4 regions of the Blautia acetigignens genome follow, and region 1 is predicted to be linked to each of the others. Evidence: predicted binding sites of a transcription regulator. Region 1 holds the regulator's gene; each other region holds the start of a gene.

The links. Region 1 encodes Rex, which represses fermentation and respiration genes when NADH is low (regulators of the CRP and FNR family bind a similar motif). Its sites were predicted from a motif close to ATTGTTAANTANTTAACAAT; they were not measured.
Region 2: pflB (formate C-acetyltransferase) is a predicted target of Rex. The motif match lies at 2,608-2,627, and genes of this name have one in related genera.
Region 3: OCV70_RS02040 (L-lactate dehydrogenase) is a predicted target of Rex. The motif match lies at 2,863-2,882, and genes of this name have one in related genera.
Region 4: OCV70_RS09930 (iron-sulfur cluster assembly scaffold protein) is a predicted target of Rex. The motif match lies at 1,627-1,646, and genes of this name have one in related genera.

What each region holds. Positions count from the first base shown of each region.
Region 1 is NZ_JAOQJM010000004.1:136,464-140,679, forward strand. It holds gene OCV70_RS07200 (NAD(P)H-hydrate dehydratase) at 1-1,210, opposite strand, end outside; gene OCV70_RS07205 (redox-sensing transcriptional repressor Rex) at 1,331-1,978, opposite strand; gene OCV70_RS07210 (hypothetical protein) at 2,233-2,601, opposite strand; gene OCV70_RS07215 (ATP-binding protein) at 2,734-4,216, opposite strand, start outside.
Region 2 is NZ_JAOQJM010000001.1:400,775-404,990, reverse strand. It holds gene OCV70_RS01870 (heavy metal translocating P-type ATPase) at 1-1,607, shown strand, start outside; gene OCV70_RS01865 (LysR substrate-binding domain-containing protein) at 1,614-1,808, opposite strand; gene OCV70_RS01860 (LysR family transcriptional regulator) at 1,757-2,254, opposite strand; gene pflB (formate C-acetyltransferase) at 2,677-4,216, shown strand, end outside.
Region 3 is NZ_JAOQJM010000001.1:439,939-444,154, forward strand. It holds gene OCV70_RS02025 (CoB--CoM heterodisulfide reductase iron-sulfur subunit A family protein) at 1-272, opposite strand, end outside; gene OCV70_RS02030 (4Fe-4S dicluster domain-containing protein) at 280-681, opposite strand; gene OCV70_RS02035 (CoB--CoM heterodisulfide reductase iron-sulfur subunit B family protein) at 681-1,475, opposite strand; partial or broken gene OCV70_RS19530 (DUF6783 domain-containing protein) at 1,472-1,741, opposite strand; partial or broken gene OCV70_RS19535 (DUF6783 domain-containing protein) at 1,679-1,861, shown strand; gene OCV70_RS02040 (L-lactate dehydrogenase) at 1,809-2,756, opposite strand; gene pepT (peptidase T) at 3,480-4,216, opposite strand, start outside.
Region 4 is NZ_JAOQJM010000006.1:199,476-203,691, forward strand. It holds gene OCV70_RS09920 (acyltransferase) at 1-503, shown strand, start outside; gene OCV70_RS09925 (TraX family protein) at 724-1,467, opposite strand; gene OCV70_RS09930 (iron-sulfur cluster assembly scaffold protein) at 1,680-2,372, shown strand; gene OCV70_RS09935 (GGGtGRT protein) at 2,400-3,410, shown strand; gene ybaK (Cys-tRNA(Pro) deacylase) at 3,585-4,070, shown strand; gene OCV70_RS09945 (hypothetical protein) at 4,215-4,216, shown strand, end outside.

The DNA of each region.
Region 1 (4,216 bases):
AGGCCGCGGCTGCCGGATCCTCTTTCAAATGAGAAATGCTGCTGCCTGTCAGACGGCTCATCTCTCCCATATGCGGGGTCAGAATTGTATTTTCATTTATAAATTCCTGCCATTCCGGATGCTCAGCCAGAAGGTTCAGCCCGTCCGCATCTATGACTACAGGCTTTTTCGCTGCCGCCCCGTTTTTCAAAAACCAGAGCATTCGCTCTCTGCCCACTCCGTCTGTTCCAAGTCCCGGGCCGATCACCAGCACATCGCACCAGCTTAGGTTCTTTTGGTTGGCTTCCTCGTTAAATTCACAGGTTACCATTGCCTCGGGAAGAAGGGTCTGAAGGGGAACGCGGTTCTCCTCCACGGTCTGGATCTTCACCATTCCTGCTCCGCCATGAAGGGCTGCGCTGGCACTTAGGCAGGCGGCGCCGCACATTCCAGGGGAGCCTGCGATAAGGAGGACTTTCCCGAAGGTTCCTTTATTTCCCCAGGGGGCTCTTAAAGGAAGCTCTGCCAGGTCTGTCTGCTCCATGTGACAGGCTGCTTTTTCTGCAATCTGGATGCCTTTCGGGTCCCGGTCGTAAATTCCAATGTCTGCTGTCACAACCTTTCCCGCGTACATTCTTCCTGGGTAAAGGCACAGTCCCCGTTTCCGGTATGCAAAGGTTACCGTCATGTCTGCCTTAAAAGCCACGCCGAGAATGGCTCCTGTATCACCATGGATGCCAGACGGAATGTCCACTGCCACCTTGCAGGCTTCTGCCTGATTCATGCAGTCGATGATTTCTCTGTATTTTCCCGCAATTTCCCGGGAAAGCCCCACGCCGAAAATCCCGTCTGCTATAACAGTATATTCACTCCATACCGGGTTATTCGTTACCGGCACCTGATAGCTGGCGGCAATTTCCCACTGGCGTCTGGTTTCTTCGGTCATTTTGTCCGGATTTCCTGCAAGAAAAATCTCCGTATGGATCCCGGATAAGTGAAGCAGCCTTGCAATGGCAATGCCGTCGCCGCCGTTGTTGCCGGAACCGCAGACTGCCAGGACACGTTCATGCTGCCAGCTGCCATCGGGATTTTTCCCCAGAAGGTACTTCACGATTTCATCTCTGACAGCCAGGGCTGCGCGCTCCATCAGCACCAGTGACGGTACGTGCATGCTGTGAATGGTTTCATGGTCCAGAAGCTTCATCTGGCTGCAGGTCACAACTTTTTTCATGATCAGCTCCTCATCTGACGCGTCAGGCAACAAATCATTTCCTTTCGCGTCTATATGCAAAACTGCTGCCCGGTCTCCTGTAAATCTTCCAGTGAGACAAGCAGCAGTCCTCTTTAACTTCTATTTCTCTGTATGTTCATTCCGATACTGGCTTAAATTGTAGGACAAAGCCATCAGACTCTCGGAAAGATGGACATTCTCCACGATTACGTCCTCCGGAGCGTCCAGATCTGTATGTGCGAAATTCCAGATTGCCTTGATTCCGTTCTCAATGAGAATCTTCGCCATCTCCTTGGCCTTGTTCTTGGGAAGTGTCAGAATGGCGATTTCCACCTGATTCTCCTTCATAAATTCCGGAAGCCGGCTGATCATCTGGATCTCAATGCCGCGAACGGAAATTCCTTCCAGAACCGGATTCACGTCAAAGATTCCTACAAGGCGGAATCCTCTTTTCTCAAAATCCCCATAATTGGCAAGTGCCTGTCCCAGATTACCTGCACCCAGAATGATCATGGGATGGATGGTGTCCAGCCCTAAGATCTTGCCGATCTCTGTGTAAAGATATTCTACATTGTATCCGTATCCCTGCTGTCCAAAACCGCCGAAGTTGTTAAGATCCTGACGGATCTGGGATGCAGTTACGTGCATTTTCTTGCTCAGATCATTGGAAGATATACGCTCTACCTTCTCTTCCATCAGTTCCCCCAGATAGCGATAATACCTTGGCAGTCTCTTAACCACTGCCTTTGAGATTTCTTTCGCCTCCAAAATGTTCCCCTCCTTGTTCCCGCTGCCTATACTTTTCCGCGATACACTACGTCAATTATACCGAAATGTTATTTTCTTGTCAATCAAAGTTGTGCAAAATCACAAAACTTTTTGACCACGCAGCACATAATGGTTCCAGCTGCCTTAATGGTCACTGCTTTGTAAGTATCATGCTTTGTATCCCGGTAAAGAACCATGTCCATGCACTCTATCTGTCTGTACCTCTGGGATATCGTATGTGGCAGAAAAAAGAGTCAAAGCTGAAACTGGCTGCTTCTATGGTACGGCGTCTCCAATGCCTTTGTAAGCTCTTCATCCCGTTTTTGGCTATAATGAAGTGCATTTGACAATTCTTCATTCTTCTGCAACAGCATCATCTGCTGCTTTACCCGGTTAAGATCCTCTGTATCACCAGATGCATAACGCATAATTTTCTCACAGATATAATCCTCAAACATCTGCTCATCCGACTCTGGGAAAATGTTTTCACCACTACGCAGCTTCGTATCCTGATGAAGCTTTATGCATTTTCCTGTATCTTCAAAATCAATATACAGAATTTCTATATAATGATTTTTAAGAGCTTTTTCATATATTGCAGACTGAACTGCTTTCTCTAACAACTGAATTTCTCCTACTTTTTTCAATATATTTTATTACTATCGCAACTAAATGATCGAAATCGTCCACTTTTTAGTACCAAATATTCAAGCTCCATTCCATGTTAAATTTTCAATCCATTTTTAACACCTGAATCATCGTTCTATATATTTTGTGATGACAGATATCAGAATCTCCATATCAACTGGCTTGGCCACATGATCATTCATCCCGGCATTCAAAGCAGCCTGTACATCCTCTGCAAATGCATTTGCCGTCATTGCAATAATAGGTATTTTCTTTCCGTCCGGACGGTCCGGCAGATTTCGGATGGCTTTTGTCGATTCATATCCATTCATTTCCGGCATCATAATATCCATCAAGATCAGATCAAAAGTCCCGGGAGCTGTATTGCAAAACTGTGTCAGAGCAGATTTGCCATCTACAGTCCTGGTTACAACCATCCCTTTTTCTTCCAATAAAACTACTGCTATCTCCGCATTTAAATCATTGTCCTCTGCCAAAAGAACATGCAAACCCTGTAAATCCATATCTTTCCTTAAATTTTCTTCCTTTTCAGTCAATACCTGTTCTGCTATAAGCAGGGGGATTTCTACCGTAAAGGTTGAGCCAATACCTTGTCTGCTGCTGACTTCAATTTTCCCACCCATAAGATTTACATACTGTTTGGCAATGGCCATTCCCAGTCCGGTTCCCTTATAACTGGTTCTTGCTCCATCATTTTCCTGACTGAACTCATCAAATATTCTTGCCTGGAATTCCTCACTCATACCAATTCCGGTATCCGATATACGATAGCGCACGATTATATGGTGCTCATCATTACCCAGACTGTTTTCTGCAATAAATGAAATAGTGCCTCCGTCTTTTGTAAATTTGACTGCATTGCTGATAATGTTGAGCAATACTTCCCTGATTCTGAGTTCATCTGCCATTACATAGGGGTTTTTAAGTTCTTCTCTTGAAACATAAAAATTAAGGTCACGGTTTTCCATATATCCCCTTGCAATCGACAAAACAGTATTTATCATATCCCTGAGATCTACCGGTACTGGTTTATATTCCAGTTTACCACTTTCAATGCGGCTGATATCCAACACATCGTTGATCAGTGTCATCAGATATTCGGAACTCTGCCTGATCTTTTTCAGACAATTCTCCACTTCTTCGTCCGGCTTCCTCTTCAGGGCAATATCTGTAAATCCGACAATTGCATTCATTGGTGTCCTGATGTCATGGGACATATGGTTCAGGAATGTTGTTTTTGCAATATTCGCCGCATTTGCATTCTGTGCTTCTTTCAACGCTTCCATTTGTTTTTTCCTGCTTACGGAAAGGAAATAGACCAGAAGAAGCAGTACAAAAATAATCACAAATGAAATTCCGATAGCGAAGTCGGCATACTCTGCAAGGACATCCTGCAAGGTCATTTTCTTTTCTGAAACGGAATTCTGCGCAAGGACAACGCCATTTAAAATATTGGATGACTGCTCAATTGCTTTATTGATAATGGTAGCTGCTCTTCTGTTTCCTCTCGTTGTAAACATCGCTAATTCCTGCCGTTTTGCCATTTCTGCAAATGACAGACTTTTGGTCAGTGGACTTTCATTAAGAAGA
Region 2 (4,216 bases), on a different contig from region 1:
AGTTGGTTCATTTAACACCACAGACCGCCAGGGTAATAAAAGATGGAAAAGAATCTGTTATCCCTGCGGAAAAGGTACAGGTTGGTGATATCCTTCGGGTACTTCCTGGGGAAGGGGTTCCGGTAGACGGAATCATTATTTCAGGACAGACTTCCGTCAACCAGGCGGTTATGACAGGGGAGTCCCTTCCAGTTGATAAGACAGTGGGAGACGAGGTATCCAGCGGAACGGTCAACCAGTTTGGAGCCTTTGAGATGAAGGCTTCCAAGGTTGGGGAGGACAGCTCCATCCAGCGAATGATCCGTCTGGTCCAATCCGCAGACGCTGGGAAAGCTAAGATTGTAGGGATCGCAGACCGCTGGGCTACCTGGATCGTGGTGATCGCGTTAACTGCGGCAGCTCTTACCTGGCTGATTTCTGGAGAGATTATCCGTGCGGTTACTATTCTGGTTGTATTTTGTCCCTGCGCCCTTGTGCTGGCTACCCCAACCGCTATTATGGCGGCTATCGGAAATGCCACCAAGCATGGCTTCCTGGTACGTGAGGGAGATGCCCTGGAACGGCTTGCAAGGGTAAACGTGATTGCGTTTGATAAAACCGGAACTTTAACATATGGTACACCGAAGGTGGTTGCAGCTGTCAGCAACAGCGAAAATTATAACAATGATGATATTTACAGACTTGCAGCCTGTGCCGAGCAGCTTTCCGAGCATCCCCTTGGAAAAGCAATTGTAAGCTGCTGTAAGAAGGAAGGCATCATACTTTCCGGTGCAGAGGATTTCCAGATGATTCCGGGACAGGGAGTCTGTGCAGTGTCAGAAGGAAAACAGGTTCTGGCGGGAAATCCGAAGCTTTTGAAGGAACATGGCGTGGAAATAAAGACCATTGCCGAAAAGTGTGCAGACACTGAGGATAAAACAGGAGAAAGCAAAGAATTAACAGATGCAAGTTTTTATAGTACTCAAAAAATTCAGAGTAAGGCTAATCCGAAGCAGTACATAGAGCGCGGCTGTACCGTTACTTATGTGGCAATTGACGGTCAGTATGCTGGTTTCATCGCTCTTTCCGATACTCTTCGTGAGGAAAGCACCGGCATGATTGACTCCCTGAACAGCCTTGGCGTTCAGTCGGTCCTTTTAACCGGAGACCATGAAAATGCGGCGAAGACCATCGCATCCCAGCTTCATATTAAGGAAGTCCGTGCCAACTGTCTCCCGGAAGACAAGTTGAAATACATTGATGGTTATCAGCAGGAAAACAAAATGGTCTGTATGATCGGCGACGGAATCAACGACGCCCCGGCTCTGAAGCGTGCAGAAGTGGGAATTGCCATGGGCGGCGTGGGAAGCGACATCGCAGTAGACGCAGCCGACATTGCCCTTGTAGACGATGAAGTAAAAGAGCTTCCCCATCTCATTGCTCTTTCCAAGCGCATGATGACTACCATCAAACTGAACATGACCTTTTCTATGACCTTGAACTTTATTGCAATCGTCCTTGCCATCACCGGAATCCTGAACCCCATCGTAGGTGCCCTCGTCCACAACGCAGGTTCCGTATTGGTAATCACAAATTCAGCATTCTTATTAAAATGGAGGAAAAAATAATGACAATCAAAGTAATCGGAGAAGCATTTCCATGTAGGGAACCACTGCAATCCCAAATCCATGGGCCACAAGTCCGGCAATTACGCTGTCCTCCTCCGTCTCGTAGGCAATCTGGAGCTCCTGGCCGATCTGGCGCAACAGGCCGTCAACTACAGAACGAAGACCGGAGCCTTTGGCAAAATAAACCTGTGGATAAGGAATGGTCTGGGCAAGGTCAATGGTGTGAAACTGCGCCAGAGAGGCGAAAACAAGGTCAAAACGCCTTGCGCAAAGCCCGTCAAGCAGCTGTCCGGTGATGCCTGTATTGAATGTAAAACGGATATTTTCTCAGGATACTGCTTCAGAAATCGTTCTGCAAGCCCGGGAACAAAGTCTTCTCCCAGGGTACAGAGAAGCCCCAGACGAATCAGTCCTTCTCCTCGTCCCACACGCTGAAGGGCGTCCACTCCATTGTCCAGTGTCATAAGAGTCTGCTGTGCACAGGCCAGAAATTGTTCCCCATAATGGGTAAGCACAATGCTTTTTCCCACCTTCTCAAAAAGGGGAACTCCAAGCTCAGCTTCCATCTGTGAAATGGCGTGACTGAGGCTTGGCTGTGCAATGCAAAGATGTTCTGCCGCCCGTGTATAGTGCAGCGTTTGTGCCAATTTTGCAAAATATCGTAAATGTAGCAAATTCATATTCAATTCCATCAATTATTCTTTCAATTTTAAAGGAACTATATAAAAGGGACTTTTGTCCCAAATAAAAGGCATTGATGTAAGGGGCAAAGGACTTTTGCCCCTTGGATTATGTTGATAAAAATTATCAAAGGTATTGCTGAGAATATTTATCAGAATCCATTGGAATCATATGGAAAGAGAGCGCATGCGGGGCATTTGGAAAGTCTGAAATATAGGACTCATGTCCTGCAAATTCCATATTTTTACATTCAAATTGTATTTTATTAAAAGCATGTTCCAAACCGATTGACGGGGAAAAAACAATACCGTATACTACAATCGTTAAACCAATAACAATTCTTCAATATACGCGGAGAACTACAAAATAGAAAGAAAGAGGTACAAGAATGAAAGATTTTGCACAGTGGGAAGGCTTCAGCGGAAGCCGTTGGAAAGAACAGATCAACGTTCGTGATTTTATCCGTCACAATTATACCCCTTATGACGGAGATGATTCCTTCCTGGAAGGCCCGACCGAGGCTACAGACAAGCTGTGGGGAAAGCTGCAGGAGCTGCAGAAAGCAGAGCGTGCCAATAATGGTGTGCTCGACATGGAAACTAAGGTTGTTACAGGCCTGACTGCATATGGACCTGGATACATTGACGAAGATCTGAAGGATCTTGAGAAAGTAGTAGGACTTCAGACAGATAAGCCTCTGAAGCGTGCATTTATGCCATACGGTGGAATTAAGATGGCAGAGAAAGCATGCGAGATGTATGGCTATAAAGTAGATCCGCAGATTCATGATATGTTTACAAAATATGAATTCAAAACACATAACCAGGGTGTTTTTGATATCTATACACCAGAGATGAAAAAAGCACGTCACAGCCATATCCTTACCGGACTTCCGGATACCTATGGACGTGGACGTATTGTAGGTGATTACAGACGTGTGGCTCTGTATGGTATTGATGCTCTGATCGAAGGCAAGGAGAAAGACTTTGCAGCATGCGACCGCCAGGGTATGAGACGCTATGATTTCCAGCTTCGTGAGGAAATTGCAGATCAGATCCGTGCCCTTAAGGGAATGAAAGCAATGGCTGAAATTTATGGCTATGATATTTCACAGCCAGCAAAAAATGCACATGAAGCATTCCAGTGGCTGTACTTTGGATATCTTGCAGCAATCAAGACACAGAATGGTGCTGCGATGAGTGTTGGACGTATCTCCACATTCCTTGATATCTATATTGAAAGAGACCTTAAGAACGGTGTTATCACTGAGAAGGAAGCTCAGGAGCTTGTTGACCACATGGTAATGAAATTCCGTATGGTTAAATTCGCAAGAATCGAGTCCTACAACCAGCTGTTCTCCGGAGACCCGGTATGGGCTACTCTTGAGGTTGGTGGTATCGGTGTTGACGGACGCCATATGATTACCAAGAATGACTATCGTTTCTTGCATACTCTTGAGGACATGGGACCGGCTCCGGAGCCAAACCTGACGGTTCTTTATTCTTCCAGGCTGCCGGAGAACTTCAAGAAATATGCTGCTAATATTTCTGTTAAAACAAGTTCCGTACAGTATGAGAACGATGATGTTATGCGTCCGGTTTGGGGCGATGACTATTCAATCTGCTGCTGTGTATCTGCTACAGAGACTGGTAAGGAAATGCAGTTCTTCGGAGCTCGTGCAAACCTTGCAAAATGCCTTCTTTACGCAATCAACGGCGGTGTGGATGAGAAGCTGAAAATGCAGGTAGGACCGGAGTACAAGCCGATTACTTCCGAGTACCTTGATTATGATGAGGTTATGCAGAAATATGACCAGATGATGGATTGGCTGGCTCATCTGTATGTAGGAACTCTGAACATGATCCACTACATGCATGACAAATATTACTATGAAGCAGCTGAGATGGCTCTGATTGATACAAAGGTTG
Region 3 (4,216 bases), on a different contig from region 1:
ATATATGGGTTTAAGCCCGCTTTCTGTGCTGCCTTTCGGAAGGTAGCCTCATGCATACGCGGGGAACAGGAACAGACCACGATTCCTGTCAGATTTTTCTCATGGATGGCATTGATGATCTTGGCCTGTCCTGCTTCGGAACACATATACTGATAGTCTTCTGCATGGACAACACCGGGCTCTTTTGCTGCCATTTCCACTACTTTTTTTACATCAACTGTGGCTGCGATGTTGGTACCACAATGACATACGAATACACCTATTCTCTGCACTTTTCTCTCACCTCCTGTATCTTCTGAATGCACTTACCAGGAGCTGCTGAGGTGTTTCCTCGTCGATCAGTTCCGGAATCTCGTCTGCTTCCAGATAGTTCTGGCCGCGTTCACGGACAACCAGCTGTCTTGCAGCATCGATCAGTTTTCCTGGTTTTACATCTCTTGGGCAGCGCTCTACACAGGCAAAGCAGGAAAGACATTTCCATAAGGATTTGGACTGTGCAAGCGCTTCTATGTTGCCGTTCTGTACATAAGTTACAAACTGGTGAGGCTTGATATCCATTTCATTAAATGCAGGACAGGTTGCGGAGCATTTACCGCATTTCATACATTTCAGGGGATTTACTCCTGAAATCTCTTTGATTCTTTCAGCTGCATTCTGCGCATTTCCATATGTATAAGCCATTACTTTGCCACCTCCTCTTTTACTCCAAGAGCTTCTGCAAGAAGTTCTGTAAAATAGTAAACAGGGAGAGCGCCATTTCCGTTCTTTCTAAGATTATACATGCAAAGAGGACAGGCTGTGATCAGCATGTCTGCTTCGAACCCTTTTGCACTGTCCATGATCTTTTCACACATGTTCTGTGCCATATCTTTTTCCTTCAGGGAAATGTAACCGCCGCAGCACTCATTGCGGTATGGATAGACAACTGGTTCTGCTCCAAGGGCGCGGATGAAATCTTCCATAATAGTCGGATTCTCCGGGTTGTCAAATGCCATGATCTTTCCTGGTCTTAAAAGGAGGCAGCCGTAGTAGGCACCGATTTTTTTGCCTTTTAAGGGATTAACCACTTTCTTTTTGATCTCGTCAAATCCTACTTCGTCACGGAGTACTTCCAGATAATGAAGGACATTTGTCTCTCCTTCGTATGGAGCGTCCAGTTTCAGATAATTATTTGCTCTTGTGCGGATGTCTTCTACATTCTTCATGTCGTCATTCACACGTTTGAGCACATGATGACAGGCTGAACAGACTGTGATCAGATCCTGTCCTTTTTCTTTCGCATCATTTAAAGCACGGACGGAAGAAAGCTTGGTAGCTATCTCATCGCTGCCCAGGGGATATACGCCGCCGCAGCACTGCCAGTCCTTGATCTCTTCCATTTCGAAGCCCAGTGCTTTCGCAGAAGCTCTGGCATAGGCGTCCAGATCTTTTGCCTTATTCTTCAGGGTACATCCTGGATAATAACTGTACTTCATGCTTCTTGTTCCTTTCTTGTTACTGTCCACATGGAGCGTTCTTTCAGGCCCGCCAATGTAAACAGCAGCTGTTTCGGTTGTTCAGGCAAAGGGGAACCCGACTTACCGCTTTTCGCGATAGAAGCCGGGGTATCCTTGCTGATGTAGTTAAATATGATAAGAACCTGGTTCTTAGAGCATGTTTGAAAAAGGCTTTCTGCAAGATGTGCGTCACAATTTGTGGGAGATTTTGTCCGGATGAGGGCGCCGTAGCGGGCTACGGCAACTGAATTCGGGCAAAATATACCGCAAAGTGGGGCGTGCAGATCGCGGGAATGATTTTTCAAACACGCTCTAGAGCTCGATCTGCGCGATTACTTCTTTTAATGCGTTGGCACTCTTCTTAAGAAGCTCTACTTCCTCTTTGTTCATGCGCATCTGAACTTTCCCCTGGATTCCGTTTGGCCCTACAAGAGTAAGGGTACTCAGGCACACATCTTCAATTCCGTATTCGCCATGGAGCATGGAGGATACGGTTGCAAGGGAATCAGAAGCAGCCAGGATCAGGCCTACCAGCTGGCACACAGTTGCGGATACTGCGTAGAAGGTTGCGCCTTTCTTTGCAATAACTTTTCCGCCGGATTTCTGTACATATTCCAGCATGGCTTCTTTGTCCAGAGGTTTTACATCCTTGCCGTGTGCTTTCATTTCTTCGTAGTACTCATCTGTGCTGAGACCGGAAATGTAAGCACCTGTCCACGGGATAAAGGAGGTATCGCCGTGCTCACCGAATACGTAAGCGTGAATATTTCCCTGTGCTACCTGGAAGTGCTCGGAGAGTCCGTAACGAAGTCTTGCTGTGTCAAGGATGGTTCCGGATCCCATAATCTGATTCTCCGGAAGACCGGAAATCTTGGTAAATACGTAGGTCATGATGTCTACCGGATTGCTTACGATGATGTACTTGGCATTTGGAGCTTCTTTTACAATCTGAGGAGTGATGCTCTTCAGGATGTTGACATTTGTCTGAGTAAGCTCAATTCGTGTCTGTCCAGGTTTACGGGCAATTCCGGATGTGATGATTACGATGTCGGAATCTTTGGCGTCTGCGTAATCTCCTGCTACCAGGGATACAGGACTTCTGAAGCAGGTTCCCTGCTCAATGTCCATGACTTCGCCTTCGACCTTTTCCTTGTTGATGTCGATCAGAACGATTTCGGAAGCGATTTCATCATGTGCCAGTGTGTAGGCGATTGTGGAGCCGACGCTTCCAGCTCCGATAATGGTAATTTTGCTGCTCATAATAAACTCCTTTCGTGGGGTTTGTGGGATTGTGTCAACTTTTCCAGCGGGTTTGGTTGTTTTTCCGTGGGATTCGTTAGGTTTCCCTGTGTGTTGCCCTTTGTTTCTTGTTTATTTTTTAACAATCACAGTTAGAAAAAAAGCGGGTAAAACTTTATTTTCTGCCTTGTGACATGGCCTGACCCAGAAACACAGTATTATTTTGTCCTGTTTTCCTGGGTTAAGTCATGTCACATTGTGTTTTTTTGCAAACTTTTTCTCAACAAAGGACTTTTCCCTCTTTGTCTCCGCATAAAATATTGGTTTTTCTCCGCTTTATTTAAAATACCACAATGACAATCTTTTAACAACATTTTTTTGAAATTTTTTATCATTTTTTAGGGGCTTCTACACATTGTACAAAATTGCATCGGGATTTTTGGTGGTTTTGTTGGGAGAGTTTTTCAGGGCGGACGCACTTTCGCAGCTGCGATTCCACGCAGGTCGGTGCAACATTCCGCCAAGCTAACTGCTAACTGCGACTAAGACGCTCGGGAGAGCCCTCTCGTCTAAGTCTCCGTAAGCAGTGGATCTCGTCTCCATTAAGGGCGCACCTGAAATGACCTGCTTAGGAATAGCAGCTGTGAAAGTGCTGGTCACTGAAAAAAAGCCCCTCCGATAATTAATGCACAATCGGAGAGGCTTTCGTGGATGCCCAAAATTTAGTACTGCTGAAGGGTAGAATTAAAGGGCGTATAATTTTACAATATTCTTCAGGTTTTCTACGGCGTAGTCCATGCCTTCTATCGTGATGTGTTCGCAGGGGCCGTGGAAGGCGTAGCCGCCGGTGCCCAGGTTGGGGCAGGGGAGGCCCATGAAAGAAAGGCGGGCGCCGTCGGTGCCGCCGCGGATGGCTACGGTTACGGGATTCAGGCCGGATTCCTGAACGGCTTTTTTGGCGTTGTCGATCAGGTGCATGCAGGGCTCAATCTTTTCTTTCATATTGCGGTACTGCTCTTTGATGGTGAGTGTGACGGTTCCTTCGCCGTATTTCTCGTTGAGAAGCTTGGCAATGTGACGCATCATCTCCTGGCGGCAGGCGAACATGGCGCTGTCGTGGTCGCGGATGATGTAATCCAGGCTTGCATCGGATACGTCACCACTCATTTCACAGAGATGGAAAAAGCCTTCATACTCTTCTGTGTTTGCCGGAGTGTCTCCTGCTGGGAGCATGCTGTTGAACTCCATGGCAACCAGGGCGGCATTGATCATGGTATTTTTGCTGCTGCCCGGATGCACGGAGAAGCCTTTGATCTTTACCTTGGCGCCTGCCGCGTTGAAATTCTCGTACTCGATTTCATTTTCTGCGCCGCCGTCTACGGTGTAGGCAAAATCAGCTCCGAAGCCTTCTACATCGAAGAAATCAGCGCCTCGGCCAACTTCCTCGTCCGGGGTAAAGCCGATGCAGATTTTTCCATGTG
Region 4 (4,216 bases), on a different contig from region 1:
GAAATGTCTGGATTGCCAAAACTGCAAAGGTTGCACCCACGGCCTTTATTAACGGACCGGCTATTATCGGAAAAAATACAGAGGTTCGTCACTGTGCGTTTATCCGCGGAAATGCCCTTGTGGGAGAAGGCTGCGTAGTGGGAAACTCCACAGAGCTTAAGAATGTAGTGCTTTTTAATAATGTTCAGGTACCCCATTACAACTATGTAGGAGATGCGGTTCTTGGCTATAAATCTCATATGGGAGCAGGATCCATCTGTTCCAACGTGAAATCTGACAAGAAGCTTGTTGTGGTAAAAGACGGTGATGAGAAGATTGAGACCGGACTTAAGAAATTCGGAGCAATGCTGGCAGATCACGTGGAAGTTGGCTGCGGTTCTGTATTAAACCCGGGAACTGTAATCGGAAGAAACACAAACATCTATCCACTTTCCCCGGTACGCGGCTGCGTTCCGGCCAACAGTATTTATAAAAACAAGGACGAGATTGTAACCAAACAGTGAAATCAGATAAATAAAAAATAATCCCGGCAGCTTGCAGTTGATAGGCAGGCTGTCGGGATTGCGTTCAAGCGGATATTCGCAATCCGCTTCGCTACTTGCTCATAACCGAATAACTGCTCCGCAGTTTATCAGAAGGAGCTGCACTCCTCCTGATACAAGCAAGTCCCCACCCACTGCTTATTGCTTTTCGCAACCCCAGCAGGGGACTTACTTGATTCGGTTAAATTCCGAACCACTTTTTGCGTATGATTGTTAATATTGCAATATGAACCGGGTAAAATGCATAGAAGAAATATTTCGCCCATTTTCCTCTTATGAAGCCGCGTTTGCCATTGTACATGTTCAGAGAAATAAAAGCAAAGCATGCCTTCCATTCGTAGATCAGCCAACAGCTTCCGATCAGCGCCTGGGCTGGCTTATACTGGTGCAGCCAGAACATGATCAGCAGAAAAACATAGCCCTTGTAGCCGTAATCTGCCTTCAGGAAATAGGAAACCGCCAGAAGCACCAGCATGCTCATAAGCTGCATGGTTGGATTTTCTTTAAATCGGTTGATAAGGCAGAATGCCAGATAACCAAGGAACAGTGTGAAAAATACATTCTGCTTGTCTGCAAAAAGCAATGTGCCGTTCTGTGCAAAATTCCAGGGAATCTCGGAAATACACGCGAAAATCAGAAGATTTCTTCCATATTTAAAGCGGTCATGGGTATGAAGAAAGCCCTCAACGAGAAGAAAACAGAAGATGGGAAACGCAGCCCTCCCCACATCCCGCATCACCCGGTACAAAGAATAGGAGGTGCTTCCAATCTGAAACCAGGCTCTGGTGACTGGCGGATAATACCGCAGAAGAAAAGAAGCGGTGTGATCAATAAGCATAATCGCCATAGCCAGCACCTTCAGGGCGCTTCCGCTTAAAATTCTGTATTTTTCAGGAATAAATGAAGTGGATGTTTGTAATGTCATGGTGCCTCCGGTAAATGAAATTTATTAGATATTTGAATATTTTAACACGAAACCACAAGCTGCACAAGAGAAGTCCTTTAAACAGTACCGACAACTTTTTCGTAAATTTTGCAAAATATGACTAGACGAATTGAGGATTTTGTGAGAAAATAACACTAGGTTGTTAGGTCTTTAACAACGATTAAGTAATCAACACTGAAAGGAGTCTTAAAATGATTTACACTAAGGAAGTTGAAAACATGTGCCCAGTAGCTAAGGGCGCAAAACATGAGCCAGCTCCGATTCCGGAAGAAGGCCAGTGGGTCCATGCAAAAAAAATTGAAGATATCTCTGGTTTTACACATGGTGTAGGCTGGTGTGCTCCTCAGCAGGGTGCTTGTAAGCTGTCCTTAAATGTTAAGAACGGTGTAATCGAGGAAGCCCTTGTAGAGACAATCGGATGTTCAGGTATGACACATTCTGCAGCTATGGCAGCAGAGGTTCTTCAGGGCAAAACCATTCTTGAGGCTTTAAATACAGACCTTGTCTGTGATGCTATCAATACAGCAATGAGAGAACTGTTCCTTCAGATCGTTTACGGACGTACTCAGAGTGCTTTCTCTGATGACGGTCTTGCTGTAGGTGCAGGTCTTGAGGACCTTGGAAAAGGCCTTCGTTCCCAGGTTGGTACAATGTACGCTACCAAGGAAAAAGGAGTTCGTTATCTGGAAATGGCAGAGGGCTATGTAACAGGTATCGCTCTTGACGAAGACAACGAAGTAATCGGATATCAGTTCGTTTCTCTTGGAAAAATGACTGACTTTATCAAAAAAGGTGATGATCCTAACACCGCATGGGAAAAAGCAAAAGGTCAGTATGGCCGTGTAGCTGATGCTGTTAAGATTATCGACCCGAGACAAGAGTAAGCCACAAGCGAAAGGAGACGAACAGAAATGGCATTATTTGAAGGATATGAGAGAAGAATTGACCAGATCAATTCCGTATTAAACAGCTATGGAATCAGCTCCATCGAAGAAGCTGAGAAAATCACAAAAGACGCTGGTCTTGATGTTTACGAGCAGGTTAAGAAGATTCAGCCGATCTGCTTTGAGAATGCTGCATGGGCTTACTTAGTAGGCGCTGCAATCGCAATCAAAAAAGGCTGCAGAAAAGCTTCTGACGCTGCTGCTGCAATCGGTGAAGGACTTCAGGCTTTCTGTATTCCTGGATCCGTTGCTGACCACAGAAAAGTAGGTCTTGGACATGGTAACCTTGGTAAAATGCTTCTTGAGGAAGAGACAGAGTGCTTCTGCTTCTTAGCCGGACATGAGTCCTTCGCAGCTGCTGAGGGCGCGATCGGTATCGCTGAGAAAGCAAACAAAGTACGTCAGAAACCATTACGTGTTATCCTGAACGGTCTTGGAAAAGACGCTGCTCAGATCATTTCCCGTATTAACGGATTTACATATGTTGAGACAAAGTATGATTACAAAGAAGCAAAATTAAATGTTGTTTATGAGAAGCCATACTCCAACGGACTTCGTGCTACTGTTAAATGCTACGGTGCAGATGACGTTCAGGAAGGTGTTGCTATCATGCATCATGAGAATGTTGGTGTTTCCATTACAGGTAACTCCACTAACCCAACCCGTTTCCAGCATCCGGTTGCAGGTACATACAAGAAAGAATGTATCGAGCAGGGTAAGAAATACTTCTCTGTTGCTTCCGGCGGTGGTACAGGACGTACTCTTCACCCGGACAACATGGCAGCAGGTCCTGCTTCCTATGGTATGACAGATACAATGGGACGTATGCATTCTGACGCACAGTTCGCAGGATCCTCTTCCGTACCGGCTCACGTTGAGATGATGGGTCTTATCGGAATGGGTAACAACCCGATGGTTGGTGCTACTGTTGCTGTAGCTGTTTCCGTTGAGGAAGCTGCTAAGGCTGGTAAGTTCTGATAATTGAATAAGAGGATAAATACTATCTGATAAAACAAAGCACTTTCAACAAAATTGGAGGTGCTTTTGTTTTGTGAATATTCCCAGGCAGTTAAAAGATCATCAAATCGACCTTTTGACACTCATGCCATATTATGATTAGTATGCCAATACACAACAGGAGGTTGACCCAGAATGGCAAAAGAAGCAAAAACAAATGCAATGAGAATGCTTGACAGACAGAAAGTAAAGTATGAAGCACTTAGCTATGAGTGCGATGAATTTATTGACGGAATCCACTGCGCGGACATTACAGGTGCGCCCTATGACCAGTCCTTTAAAACTCTGGTGATGGAGGGCAAAAGCGGCGGATACTATGTCTTTGTAGTCCCCATTGAAAAAGAAGTGGACCGAAAAGCCGCAGCCAAGGCAGTGGGAGAGAAGACGGTAGATATGATCCATGTAAAAGATATCACCAAGATCACCGGCTACGTTCGAGGCGGCTGCAGCCCCATTGGAATGAAGAAGCCGTTTCCCACCGTTTTTGACGCATCCGCAGGCAATTTCCAGGAAATTTATGTGAGCGGCGGAAGAATCGGACTGACCCTGAAAGTTCCGGTAGAAGATCTTCTGAAAGTAACCGGTGGAAAATTAGCCAACATTACAGCCAGGGAAGAGTAATCCCAAGTAATCCCAATTTACAAAAACAGGGAAAGAGTATGCTAGAATATCCATAAATAAAAACGGCAGACACGAAGACGTGTCCGAAAACAACTCTTACCTGTCAATGTAAATAGTCAGCCCGAAGGGCGGCAAGGAGGATTTAT